Regions from separate parts of the Companilactobacillus paralimentarius genome, predicted to be linked through region 2. Evidence: predicted binding sites of a transcription regulator. Region 2 holds the regulator's gene; the other holds the start of a gene.
What was found. Region 2 encodes Rex, which represses fermentation and respiration genes when NADH is low (regulators of the CRP and FNR family bind a similar motif). Its sites were predicted from a motif close to TTGTGAANTANTTCACAA; they were not measured.
Positions count from the first base shown of each region.

Region 1: a site for Rex is predicted at 5,600-5,617, ahead of ald (alanine dehydrogenase). Genes of this name have one in related genera too.

Region 1 covers NZ_OY724131.1:936,938-944,308, reverse strand. The annotation lists gene ACI6PB_RS04370 (IS30 family transposase) at 1-707, opposite strand, end outside; gene ACI6PB_RS04365 (hypothetical protein) at 1,000-1,839, shown strand; partial or broken gene ACI6PB_RS04360 (APC family permease) at 1,911-3,297, opposite strand; gene tdcB (bifunctional threonine ammonia-lyase/L-serine ammonia-lyase TdcB) at 3,388-4,416, opposite strand; gene ald (alanine dehydrogenase) at 4,463-5,584, opposite strand; gene thrS (threonine--tRNA ligase) at 5,943-7,371, opposite strand, start outside.
Region 2 covers NZ_OY724131.1:2,019,843-2,027,213, reverse strand. The annotation lists gene ACI6PB_RS09900 (hypothetical protein) at 1-2,013, shown strand, start outside; gene ACI6PB_RS09895 (DUF368 domain-containing protein) at 2,067-3,026, opposite strand; gene ACI6PB_RS09890 (ABC-F family ATP-binding cassette domain-containing protein) at 3,080-4,990, opposite strand; gene ACI6PB_RS09885 (redox-sensing transcriptional repressor Rex) at 5,127-5,777, shown strand; gene manA (mannose-6-phosphate isomerase, class I) at 5,797-6,765, shown strand; gene ACI6PB_RS09875 (cation:dicarboxylate symporter family transporter) at 7,000-7,371, shown strand, end outside.

The DNA.
Region 1 (7,371 bases), 1.1 Mb from region 2:
TAATCAACAGAGTCGGCATCTCTACCGTCAATAAGTCGCATTATCTCGAATCTGGATTTACGCTCAATAAGTGTTAAGACTACGCTCTCGTGACCATTTCTCTTACCAACGATAGTATCAATTTCAAAGTCACCAAAATCTTCTCGCAAGTCAACGCTCTCAGGACGTTCCTCGATACTTCTACCCAATAGACGCTTATGTTTCTTCGAAACGTGTAGCTTGGTAGATCTATTCATTTTGTCGGTTAAGTCTATATTACGTATCTCTAAACGTTGTTCATCGATGTACTTATAAAGAGTGGTAGTTGATACCATTTCATCTTTAAAGAATAACCCATCGACACGTGATCTACCTGCGATTATATCTGGAGACCACCCCTGTTTGAACTGTTCTACAAAGTAGCTTAGGAATTGTTTAACTCGATTAAACTTAGAAGGTCGATGACACTGCTTACGCAGCGTGTCATAACGTAATTGAGCGGTATCAGGGTAATAATCATTAGAGAAATATTGTTTCCCATTAACCTTTTTAACCTGTCTTACGGTCCCTCTGCGGATCTCATTATTAATAGTTTGAGGGCAAACGCCAACGGCGTGAGCAATCTTACGATTTGAGAATCCCAAAAGGTGAAGCGAAGCTATTTCACCACGTTCAATTTCAGTTAAATGGTGTCCCTTAGGTCGTATTATGGTATCATTTTCTTGCATCAAGACGAAAAACCTCTTTCATTGTTTGTGTAGGAACTCCAATGATACCTGATTTTTTCGTCTTGGTGTTTTTATTTTGAGCTTTTATTGAAAGTGGCTAACTTGATTATAAAATTCGCCTCAATTTTCTTTCCTATCTAAATCTAAATTAAATAACACTTTTTTAAATTTAAAAAACATCAACATCATTGCTGCTGATACTAGAGGCTATCTAGAACAACCTCAAAAATATGGTGTCAACGTACTTCAAGGTGCCTTAACTATTTATAATTTGAATCCTGATAAGAATAGTTTGATCACAGTCAATGCAAAAAAAATCTCTATCGGTCAAAAAAATTCTCCTGTTATCGGTTCAGGTGTTTTTATCGCTGGATTTGGTGATAATGGTGGACGTGTCGAAATTGACGACTTTTCAACTAATGATGTTTATTCTACTGGCAAGATTCCTTTAGGAGTTGCTGATATAATTACTGGTGCTATTTTCATTGTCAATGGTGCTCATGCTAAAAAGATTACTCAACGTGGGGAAACTACCACTTATGGCGTCAACGATATGGTTCTAGATGCTTGGGGCGAAGTTGATGAATGGGACGTTATGGGATCGGTTACCTCATATGGTCCTTCTGGTATTGGCTTTGTTAATTTTGGAACAGTCAAATCATTCAATGCTCAGGCACCTATAGAGACCTTTGGATTAGGGGCTCGTGGTTACAATCAATATGATGGTACTCTCGAAGAAGGTCACTTTTCTTCCATTATGACTTTTGGAGACGGATCAATTGGTGTACAAATTTCTAAGAAAGTTGGTCATTTAACCTTTGATGGTGGTATTGTCACACACGGAAGTATTGGTAATTCACTCGTCAAAGGTGTTATTGTTGACCTTCCTGCCTATGCTTTAAGTATCAAGGATGGTGGTGTCGTTTCAAGCATCACTGTTAAAGGTAATATCCAGACTAAAGGTAAAGGTGTTGCTAGCTATAATGTTGAGTCCAAGGCCTTAGTTAATAAGATGACCATTACGGGTAAAGTAAGTGCTACTGGTGAAGGTTCAGAACCTTTGAATATCCAAGATGGTGCCCAAACGCCAACTGATTTTTCTACTGATACGAATAATAAAACTACAATATAGATAGTAGGAAAAATTTAGCACCATCAAAATAAGGTCTAGAAATCAGAAATTGATTTCTAGACCTTATTATTTCATTCAGGATTAACTTCTAGTTTTGATATTTTTTTTGAATCATTATCAGTCTTTTGTCCATCTAAATTCCACTTATTCTTTAAGTAGAAGTATATTGGAACACCTATAGCAGTGACACCAATTCCAATAATCGTAGTAACAAATTCGGTCAACAAAGTACATACCAGAATGAATACTCCACCTAAAATAGCAATGATAGGAATAATTGGATATAAAGGAACTTTATAAGGCCTTTCCAATTCTGGTTGAGTATGACGTAATTTGATAACTGCAATGAAGGCCATGACATAAAATACCCAAATTACAAAAATCAGCATATTAGTAATGGCATCAAATTCACCAGTTAACATCATCAAACAAGCGATAATTAATTGAATTGCACCGGCAGCCCATGGAATTCCCGCTTTATTCAATTTAGCAAAAGTATCACCAAATGGTAATTTGTGTTCCTTTCCCATAATATAAGGGATACGCATGCTTGTCATTGTATAACCATTTAAACCACCATAAACTGAAATCAGAATTCCAATTGTGACCAATTTACTGCCCATGTCGCCAAAAATCATCGTGGATGCATCAGATGCGGCGTTAAGATTACCAGCAATTTGATTAATTGGTAGTACATACATGAAAACAGCATTAACTAAAACGTAAACTAACATAATGACTGCAATTCCCAAAGAAATAGCCTTGGGCAAATCTTTACGAGGATTCTTCATTTCTCCGGAAATGTTACCTACATGAATCCCAACCATCGTATGCAAACATAGTTGCTAACAAACCATTTCCCATTGCGGTGATCAAATTACGATGTGGACCTGCAACAACGGGGAATAATGATAATTCAACTGGTCCCTTGTGCATGAACCCAAATAATACAATCAAGGCTAACGGAATCAACTTTGCAACTAAAGAAATTGATGTAACTCTTCCTCCAACTTTAGCACTGATCCAATTAAGCGAAGTTACTGACAAAGCACTTAATATTGCCACTGGTACTATCCACGAATTAGAGAGTGTAAATAAATGTGTGAATTGTGTACCAAAAGCAATTGATATAGCTGCTACGTTTGCAGGAAAGTAAATAATAGCTTGGGCCCATCCGGCCATAAATCCCCAAAATCCACCATAACTATGTTCGATGTATTTTGTTAATCCACCTGTTTCAGGATAAGCAGCTGCTAATTCTGCTCCTGTTAAACCGGCACAAATAGTAATAAAGCCTACCAATAACCAGACAAGCATAGTTAAACTTGTTGAACCCGTATAGTTAGTTACGGCTGATGCTTTAAAGAATACTCCAGTTCCAATTACGCTCCCGGTTACAGTAGCAAAAGCGGGGAAAAAACCAATTGTTTTTTTCAACTTGGCATCTTGATCGCCCATAATCTTATACCTCCACGTAAAAAGTTATTTTTTAAAAAAGAAAAGATGTTGCATTCAAATGCAGCATCTTTTCAGGTTTCAAATTAACTTTTAACCAATGCCTCCGTCGGCTTTAACTGGTTTCAAGAATTGATCAATAATTTGTGAAACACGATTAAGGTCAACATTACCACCAGATACCATAGCAACAGTCTTTTTATTCTTGAGCCATCTGTCATCAATCTTATGTGATTCAAGAGCTGCTACTGGAAGTGCACCAGCACCTTCTGCTACAACCTTAGTTCTCTGTAATAGATCCTTCATAGCATGAGCAATTTCATCTTCATTTACTAAGACGATTTCATCTACTAATTCACTAACGATTGGGAATGTGATGTCTCCTGGTACAGCAACATCTGTTCCATCTGCTAATGTAAAGTCATCGTGATGTTTAGTAATTTGACCAGCTTTAACTGATGCATACATACCATGAACATTTTCTGATTGAACACCAACGATATGGATATTAGGATTAAATGATTTCAATGCGGTAGCCATTCCGGAAATCAATCCTCCACCACCGACAGGAATAATAACAGTATCTACATCCCAAATATCATCTAAAATTTCCAAGCCAATCGTTCCTTGTCCAGCGATAACATATTTGTCATTGAACGGATCAACGATAGTCTTTCCTTCTCTTTCAGCACGTTCGAACATCCATTGATGTGCATCATCGAAAGTTGCACCATGGATATCAACCTCTGCACCATAACCTCTTGTAGCGTCACGTTTCATTTGTGGAGCTTCTTCAGGCATAACAACCGTTGTGTCAATTCCTAATAAATGTCCTGTCAAAGCTACACCTTGAGCATGATTACCAGCTGATGCGGTAATAACACCCCGACTCAATTCCTCTTTTGATAAGTGATTAATTTTATTGTTGGCACCTCTGAATTTGAATGATCCTGTTAATTGCATATTTTCTAGTTTTAAGAAAACGTCCCCACCAACAACATTACGACTCAAAAACATGGATTGAACTAGAGGGGTCTTACGAGCATATTTCCCAACAATAGCCTTTGCCTCTTCAATATCATGAATATCAACAATATTATCAATACCTACACCTTTAAGCATGATCCGTACCTCATTCATTTTTATTTTAAATACATTTTGTCAATATTTAGTTAACTGATTCTTCATCAACTGATAATTCTGTGTATGGTAAATCAAGTGAATCTGCCAATCCTTTATTGGTTACTTTACCTTCAAATAGGTTAACTCCAGATGCCAAAGCTTTATCTGTCTTGATGGCTTCATTAATACCTTTATCAGCAATTTCTAGTAAGTAACTTAAATTACCTTTTGCCAAAGCCATTGTGGCTGTACGTGGTACTGCTCCCGGTTGATTAGGAACTGCATAATGGATAATTCCATCTTTTACAAAGATTGGATCATCAATTGTTGTTGGATGATCAATTGTTTCAACAGTTCCACCTTGATCAATGGCTACATCGACTAATACACTTCCTGGTTTCATTGATTTAACCATATATTCTTTAACCAACTTAGGTGGTCTTGAACCTGGAATCAGAATTGTTGAAATAAAGATATCAGCATCCTTAATTTCCTTAGCTAAATTCTCTTCATTTGATTTGACAACTCTAAATTTCTTACCTGCAAATTTATCTTGTAGGAACTTAATTCTTTCGTCGTTTAATTCGATAATTACAACTGAGCAGCCCATGTTCAAAGCTAATGTAGCAGCGTTAATAGCAGCGTTTCCACCACCAAAGATTACAACGTTTCCACCATCAATTCCGGGGATGCCGGGTAGAAGAATTCCTTGACCTTGATGCTGTGCTTCAAGATAATAAGCCCCCATAATAACTGATCTACGACCAGCAATTGCACTCATTGGTGCTAACAATTCCAATTTCCCATCTTTGACAATTGTTTCACCACCAATTGCAGTTGTACCAGCTTTCATCATTGCCTCAACAGTTGGTTTTGATGATGCCAAATGTTGAAATCCCCAAACAATTTTACCTTTTGAGAAATACTTGTATTCTTCAGGATCAGGTTCCTTAACCTTGATGATCAATTTAGCTTTCCAGCCATCTTCATGACTAACTAATTTGCCACCAGCATCGACATACTCTTCGTTTGTAAAGCCTGCTCCAATACCTGCATCTTTTTCAACAAGTACCTCATTACCTGCTTCAACCATCTTACGAACATTCTCTGGAGTTGCCGCTACACGACCTTCTCCCTCTTTTTGTTCTTTAATTACAGCGATTTGCATATTCACACTCTCCTTTTGTGAAAACGATAACTATTTCCTTACAAGTGCATGATAGCGCTTACAATCAAGGGTATCAACCAGTTTTTTTACTTCACAAACTTAAAGATTATGATAACCATTGCTAAGATTGAGAAAATTTTATCAAAAAAATTTTTAATTTCACAAATTATCATATTTTAAAAAAATTATGATCCATATATTGTTTACAAGGTAAAAACAAGTGTTCATTTAAAATGAACACTTATCGTATCATTCTGATATTATATTCATTTCATTTTTAACAAAAAAAATACACTCAACCATTTTCATGATTGAATGTATTTGAATTATAAAATGTTATTTCATTGAAGGATATTAATTAATCCTTAGCATCAGATTTATCAGTAACATCTTTACGACTAAAGTTAGCAATATCGGCAACAACAGAACTTACAAACATCTTAGCATTTTCTGAAGCTGAATCAGCTTCACCATATTTTCTTACAGAAACTGTGGCGTTTTTAGCTTCCTCATCACCAATAACTACTGTATATGGTACCTTCATTGTTTGAGCATCACGAATCTTGTAACCCATCTTTTCATCACGATCATCAATTTCGGCACGAATATTCTTAGCACGTAATTCTGAAAGAACTTCATTGGCATATTCTGAGTGAAGTTTTTGGTTAACAGGAATAATACGTACTTGTGTAGGAGCCAACCATGTTGGGAAAGCACCCTTGTAAATTTCAATTAGGTAAGCAATAAATCTTTCCATAGTTGAAACAATACCACGGTGAATCATAACTGGTCTGTGATCTTCACCATCTGAACCAACATATGTTAGTTGGAACTTCTCTGGTTGCATGAAGTCTAGTTGAATTGTTGACAATGTTTCTTCATTACCAAGAGCTGTCTTTGTTTGTACATCAAGTTTTGGACCATAGAAAGCAGCTTCACCTTCAGCTTCATAGTACTTCAAACCAAGATCATCCATAGCGGCTTTAAGCATTGATTGTGATCTGTTCCACATTTCATCATCATCGAAGTACTTCTCTGTATTAGCAGGGTCACGATAACTTAGACGGAATGTGTAATCATTGATATCAAAGTCTTTGTAAACTTCAACCATCAATTGTAGTGTACGTTTGAATTCTTCTTGAATTTGGTCAAGTGCAACGAATGTGTGACCATCATTTAGAGTCATTTCACGAACACGTTGTAGACCTGACAAAGCACCTGATTTTTCATATCTGTGCATCATACCAAGTTCAGCAATACGAAGTGGTAGATCTCTGTATGAACGGTTGTGATGCTTGTAAATTTGAATATGTGAAGGACAGTTCATTGGACGTAGTTCAAGCATTTCGCCATCACCCATATCCATTGGTGGGAACATGTCTTCACGGTAGTGTGCCCAGTGACCTGAAGTCTTGTAAGCATTTAGGTTCATAAGGATAGGTGTGTAAACGTGTTGGTAACCCCAGGCAACTTCCTTATCAACGATATATCTTTCGATAACACGACGGATTGTAGCACCATTTGGCATCCAATATGGAAGACCAGCACCAACTTCTGGGTCAACGAAGAACAAGTCTAGATCACGGCCAATTGTTCTGTGATCACGTTCTTTAATTTCAGCACGACGTTTAAGATCAGCCTCTAATCCATCTTCCTTATAGAAGGCTGTAGCATAAATTCTTTGAAGCATTGGGTTACTTGATTTACCTTGCCAATAAGCACCAGCAACTGAAAGTAGTTCAAAGTGTTTCAAAGCCTTTAGATTTGTAAGTACAGCATCATAACCA
Region 2 (7,371 bases):
GCTTTTGTGCTTCAAAATGATGATTTAGGTGATCAAGCAATTTCTCGTAGTAATGGTGTTCCAACTGCGAGTGAGACCTTGGGTGTTTGGGGTGGCGGAACTCCAGATAACAAAACTACTACAACAAAACTTTCTGGTGCTTCTGACGGAATTCAAAAAAGTGTAGCCATTGAATTTGATCATTATGTGAACAAAACAGCAGGATCATTTTCAAATTCTGTTAATGATTATCTAGACTATGACAAATTTTCAATGTCTAATCCTGGTAATATTGTTATGAATCAATTGAAAACTGGTCATATTGCTTGGAATTATCCAGGTGATACCGCTACTTATATGGAGAATAGTTATAGTCTTATTCTAAACAATTATTTCTACAACATAACACATCGTGGACCAGTGCAGAATAATTCTTATTTCACAGGTTATGATGGCCTTGAAGTCGCTAATTCAGAAACACAAGATCCACGTAATGGTTGGCGCCATCTTAAAATTACTTATACACCACCTACAACGGGAACTACAGCCCGTTTATCATATTTGATTAATGATAAGTTTCCTGATGGTACTGATAAAATGCAAACAGCTCAGGATAGTAAAACTTTCAGTATCGATATCTCTAAATTGATAGGCACTAGTGATGATAAGAAGGTTCGTTGGGGATTTACTGCTTCAACAGGTTCTCCAGAGTCATCAATTGATGACTTGGATATGGTTATTGAAAAAATGCCTTCGATTGTTGATATGAAGGGAACTTCACAGATAACTGATGTCACAAAAAATAGTAGTAAGACTTTAGGCAGCACTAAAGAATTATCAACTAGTGATGGTGATGAAATTAAATTAGAACAGAAATTGGCCTATAGTGGTGGTATTTCTGAGTCAGGTGAAATCAAAGCTACAGTTGGATTGCCAGAGAATGTTGAATACAATGGTGATGCAAATGGTGTCATTGGTAAAATGACCTATCAAGATGAAGATGGCACTACTAAAACGCAAGAAATTAATAAGTCCGATTTAAAGGATGTCACGATAACGATTCCAGGTAAGTATGAGACTGATCCACCAAGTTATAAGACTGTAAAAGGATTTGATGTGACGATTCCATCAATGAATGCAATTGGAGATAATTCTAATATTGAAGTTTATGGAACTGTTAAGGGACCAGAAAGTTCCACGCCAATAACAACTAGTGTGTCAGGAGTCAATACTAGTTATCAGGCCGATAATTATACTGGTGATACGATGAGTCCTGATTTTGTAATTGATAATGAAGTTTTACATATTGAGAATACTAATTCATTGTCACAGGAATTAAATTTGGGTGATGAAGCTCATTTTCAAGGTAATATTTCTTATTTGAAAGGGTCAACTTTTGATGGTGAAGAGCTATTAAGTAATTTGGAAGTTTATGACCAAGATGGCAACAAACTTTCTGGTGTACAAAAGGGTGACATTCAAGTTGATAAGGGTGTTAAGACAGGAACTTATGACATTCCTTATACGTTAAATGGTTTGGAAGCTGATAAGACTTATACATTCAAGTTGAAATTATCAGATTCCAAGGATCGTATTTCTAACACTTTGGAATATAAAGTTAAGATTAAGCCAAAAAAGAATTTACAATTAGAAGTTGATAATTATCGTTTTCAAACAATTAATGCTGGTTCCAAGATAGGTGAATACGTCAAACGTTCGGGAAATTGGGATATTGATGTAAATAGCACGGGAACTAAATGGAAATTATCAGCCCAATCAACAGGTCTGTTTAATAAAGAAGATAGTAGCTATTCTGAACCACTGTACTTCATTGATAAGGATTTGAATGCAAAATCTTTGAATGATGATACATTAATTGCCCAACAGGATACTGTTAATAGTGGTGAAAGCCAAAATACGGACGTTACAGACGCTTGGAGTGAAGAGGACGGTATTCTATTGAAGAATGAATTTCCTAACCTTGCAGGCGATTATACGGGCAAAATTGAATGGACACTGAGTGAAACAATATAAAAAATACTGCCGATAGATTTTAAAAGTCTATTGGCAGTATTTTTTTCGTAATTTTATTTGTAACGTTCTTCTAAACTACTCATCCAGAGTGCTAATACGCAACCGATAACGAAGAAAACCAAACTTAAGATAATATCAGGGCCAGTTGTGCCAATATAAGAAATACCATCATTTGTATATGGATTAGGAATCAGAATCAGAACCGTACTGGCTAGGACGATACCCAAAATGAAGTGATAAACCCTTGAATGATGTTGCTGAATCAATTTTTCCATAGCTTTGGAGAATGTCAGTAATGAGATTACACCACCGATGGCAATGGGAATAAAGACTAGTGGATCAAAAGTTTTAAAACCTTTTAGCATTGGTGTATAGAGTCCTAAAATAATCAATAAATTTGAAGGACTTAATCCGGGTACCAAGACTCCCAGTGCAATTAAGATACCTGCGATAACGAAACCGAAGAAGTTGGCGGGAATAGTTCCGAATATTTCACTCATGAAGAAGAGGAAAACTCCTCCACCAACAAAACTGGCTAAGAACCAAGTAAGGTCATATTTATCTCGAGATGTTTGGGATGTCGACTCTTTAAACAAGGTCGGTAGAGTTCCGATAATTGTTCCGGCAAACCCCCAAAGGACGATCACTTGGTAATTTTGCAAAAGATAATCAAGAGGTTTAGACAAAATACCGATTCCGACAATACCACCAATTCCGATGGGTAAGAAGTAGAGGAAGTCGCGTTTAAAATTCTGACGAATGTGGGCCATAAAACTCAACATTCGTTCGTAGATCCCCATGATAGCGGCTAAAACACCACCGGAAACTCCTGGTAAAATGAAGCCTAAAGCGATAATGACACCCTTAAAGAATCTGATTAAGAAATTTTCTTGTTTTATTGTTATGCTCCTTTGGAAATATTCTTTATGAATTAAGTTATCAAATTTAAAGAATGTGGGCAACAAAAATGTTGAAACCAGTTTTTTATCCAAAAAAACCAGTGTGGCGATCATATTTGATGATCACTGCACTGGTCTAAGAGTTGGACAATGTTTTGTTTTACTTTCTAGTCGGTAAAGTCTTCTAGTTCAATAGATTTTTCAGTCCATTCTTCTTCAACTTTGTCCTGTTGTTGTTTATTTTCGTCGAGTTCCTTTTGAAGATCGGCTAACTTGCTATAAGAAGTCAGATTTTCATCTTTAGTCATTTCTTTTTGAATAGCGGTATTTTTATCTTCCAGTTCAGCAATCTGTTTCTCTAAGTCTTCAACTTGACGACGTAATTTACGTTCTTGTTTTTGTTGTTCCTTGGACTGTTGATACTGAACTTTCTTTTCACTGACATTAGCAGTTGTTTGTGTTTCTTCAGTTGGATGATCAGTTGTTTTTTCCACGTAATAATCGTAGTCACCAAGATAAATCTTGCTACCGTGTTCACCAATATCAACGATACGATCAGCTAAAGTATTCAAAAGGTAACGATCATGGGAAACGAAAAGAACAGTTCCTTCAAAATTCTTCAAGGCATCTTCAAGAACTTCCTTGCTGTCAATATCCAAGTGGTTAGTAGGTTCGTCCATGATTAAGAAATTATCGTGTTCCATAGCTAGTTTCGTCAGAGTTAATCGAGCCTTTTCACCACCAGATAGACCGGCAACAGGTTTGAGTACATCGTCACCACTGAAGAGAAAGGCTCCCAACATATTACGAATTACTTGCTCGTCTAAGCGAGGGTAGATATCCCAGATTTCATGGAGAACATCTTTTTTAGGATCAAGATTTTTCAAATTCTGGTCATAGTAACCAACTTCAACATTAGCACCAAACTGAGTTGTTCCCTTGATCATTGGAATTTGTCCCAAGATAGATTTTAGAAAAGTTGATTTACCGATACCGTTAGGTCCAATGATACCGACACGTTCTCCTTTCTTGACATCTAGATTGATTGGTTCGGACATGATGTGATTCTCATAACCGATAGCGGCATCTTTGACTAGCAATACGTCGTTTCCACTTTCTTTATCAATTTGAAATTTAAAGTGAACGGAACCTTGGTCACTATCAGGACGATCTAAGACATCCATGTGTTCAAGCTTTTTACGACGACTTTGGGCCATCTTAGTGGTAGAAGCACGGACAATATTCTTTTGAATGTATTCTTCGGTCTTTTTGATTTCAGCCTGTTGTTCTTCATAATGTTTCCAAGCTACTTCTTGATTCTTTTTCTTTTCTTGCAAGTAGAAAGTATAGTTACCAGAGTAGTGTGTTGAAGAGTGATGGTTGATCTCAACAATTTCAGTAACAGCTTTGTCTAAAAAGTATTGATCATGGGATACGATGACTAGCGCCCCACGATAATTTTTGAGATAACCTTCAAGCCATTCCACTGTATTGATGTCCAAATGGTTTGTTGGTTCATCCAAAAGTAAAATATCATGATGTTCCAATAGCATTTTAGCCATAGCTAAACGTGAACGCTCACCACCAGAAAGGGTTGATATTTGAGCTTGCCAAACATCTTCATCAAATCCAAATCCTTTGAGAACACTACGGATTTCTGATTGATAACCGTAACCATTTTCTTGACGGAATGTATTTTGTAATTGATCGTATTGTTTCAAGATGTTGTCGTAGTCTTGAATATTGGGGTCAGCAAGTTTTTCTTCTAAGACATGCATCTTTTTTTCTTGTTCTTTTAGATAGTCAAAAACATGTTCCATCTCGTCAAAAATTTTATTTTCACTATTTAAACCGGAATCCTGAGCAAGGTAACCGATATTTGTATCCTTTTTTAGAGCAATATTTCCACTATTATAACTTTCCTGATCGGAAATAATTTTGAGCATAGTTGATTTGCCGACACCATTTCGGCCGACTAGACCAATCCTGCTATTATCCTGTACTTCGAAGCTGACATTAGAGAACAGCTTCTTAGTACCAAAATTTTTTGTAATGTTTTGTGCTTGTAATAAAATCAATTTCAAACTCCTTTATGTATTCACAATTTTAGCATTATTTAATAAATTATGTCTTTATAGGTTTAACGTGTTGCGTTTTTGTTGATTTTTATTTACTATAAATGTTAGTGAAATGACACACATATGGTGGTAAATTATGACAAAAACAACAGTTCCAAACGCAACAATAAAGCGTTTACCAATTTATTATCGGTATTTTCAATTTTTAAAAGATGAAGGTACAAAAAAGATCTCTTCTGGAGAATTATCAGAAGGGGTCAAGATAGATAGTGCTACAATAAGACGTGACTTCTCATATCTAGGAGCACTTGGAAAACGCGGTTATGGCTACGATGTAAACGATTTAGTAGCTTTCTTTAAAAAACTCTTAAATCAAGACAAGCGTACTAACGTAGCTTTAGTCGGTGTAGGTAATTTAGGTAACGCCTTACTAAATTATAACTTTTCTCGGACTAATAATGTTCGAATTGCGGCAGCTTTTGATATTAATAAGGAAATTGTCGGTACAGTTAAGAGTGGCGTTCCTGTTTATGATATATCTGAATTGAAGGAACAGCTTCATTTGCAACAAATTGATGTCTGTATCTTGACAGTTTCTTCAAACGCAGCTCAAACAACAGCTGATTTATTGTCTGATGCTGGAGTTAGAGGAATTCTAAACTTTACACCGGTAATTATCAACGTTCCAAGTAGTATCCGCGTTCATTATGTTGATTTGGCTAATGAATTGCAGACTTTGATTTTCTTCTTAGATCGTGATAAGTCAATGAAGGAAGAGCAAGAATAATTTTTTGGGGGAAAGTATTATGAGTGAACCATTGTTCTTAAAGCCTGTATTCCACGAAAAAATTTGGGGTGGAAGAAAGCTAGAAACTAAATTTGGTTACAATATTCCAGATGGCACTATTGGTGAATGCTGGGCTATTTCAGGTCATCCACATGGTAGATCACAAGTTGAAAATGGCGAATTTGCTGGTCAATATGTTGATGATCTTTGGAAAAATCACGGTGAACTATTTGGTAATCCTAAGGGAAAAGTTTTCCCACTTTTAACAAAGATTTTGGATGCTGAAGCTAGCCTATCTGTTCAAGTTCACCCTGATAACGAATATGCAGCAGAGCATGAGCATGAATTAGGTAAGACAGAATGCTGGTACATTATTGATGCGGAACCAGGTTCATACTTGATCTATGGTCACAATGCTAAAAATAAAGCTGAACTTGATAAGATGATTGAATCAGGTGACTGGGATCATCTATTGAGAAAAGTTCCAGTTAAAACTGGTGACTTCTACTACGTACCAAGTGGTACTGTTCACGCCTTGAACAAGGGTATTATGGCTCTAGAGACACAACAAAGTAGTGATACAACATATCGTTTGTATGACTACGACCGTGTTGAGAAGTCTACAGGTAAGAAGCGTGACCTTCACATCAAGCAGTCAGAGGATACGATTACAGTTCCTCATAAAGACCCACAATTAAACATTGAATCAAAAGAAGAGGGTAAGAACAAGTTTACAACATTTGTTCAACCACCTGTATCACCATTCTTCTCAGTTTATCACTGGGAAATTAAAGAACCAGTCAAATTACATCATCAAATCGGTAAGTATACTTTGATTTCTGTAATTAATGGTCAAGGTAAGATTACTGTTGATGGAAAAGACTATGATTTGAGCAAGGGTATTCATTTAATTGTTCCAGCAACTGTTGATTCATGGACACTTTCTGGCGATTTGGATATTATTGCTTCAGAATCAGGCGAAGATTAGATAAATATTAAATAACGTAAAAAATGCAGAATATCGATTTGAAAAAACCGTATGTTCTGTTTTTTTTATTGGCTGAATTAAGCAAAAATAGAACTATTTTACGATTGACACTAATTATTGTTCGTGAAAATGAATTAAATGAAAAATATTCTAATTTGAAACCGTTATCAATTTCATTTTTTACAAAAAGTCTTCTATAATTAAAACTATGTTGATTTCAAAGGGGACTTTAAAGTGCAAAAACGACGATTTTTTCGAGTCAGTTTAGGCTGGCAAATTATTATTGGTTTGATTTTAGGTATTATCCTTGGTCAGGTCTTTTATCAAAATAAAGCTGCTATTCAGGTAATGCAGAACATTGGTACAATGTTTATCTCAATGATTCAGATGATTGTGTTACCGATTGTTATCTCTTGTTTAACAGTTGGTATCGCCAATATGGGTGATATTAAGAAGTTAGGCCGAATTGGATTAAAGACTTTAATTTATTTTGAAATAATGACAACATTAGCGATTATTATTGGTATTATTGTCGCTAATGTTACACATCCCGGTACCTTTATCGATGTACATAGTCTAAAAGGTTCGGATATTAGTCAATACACA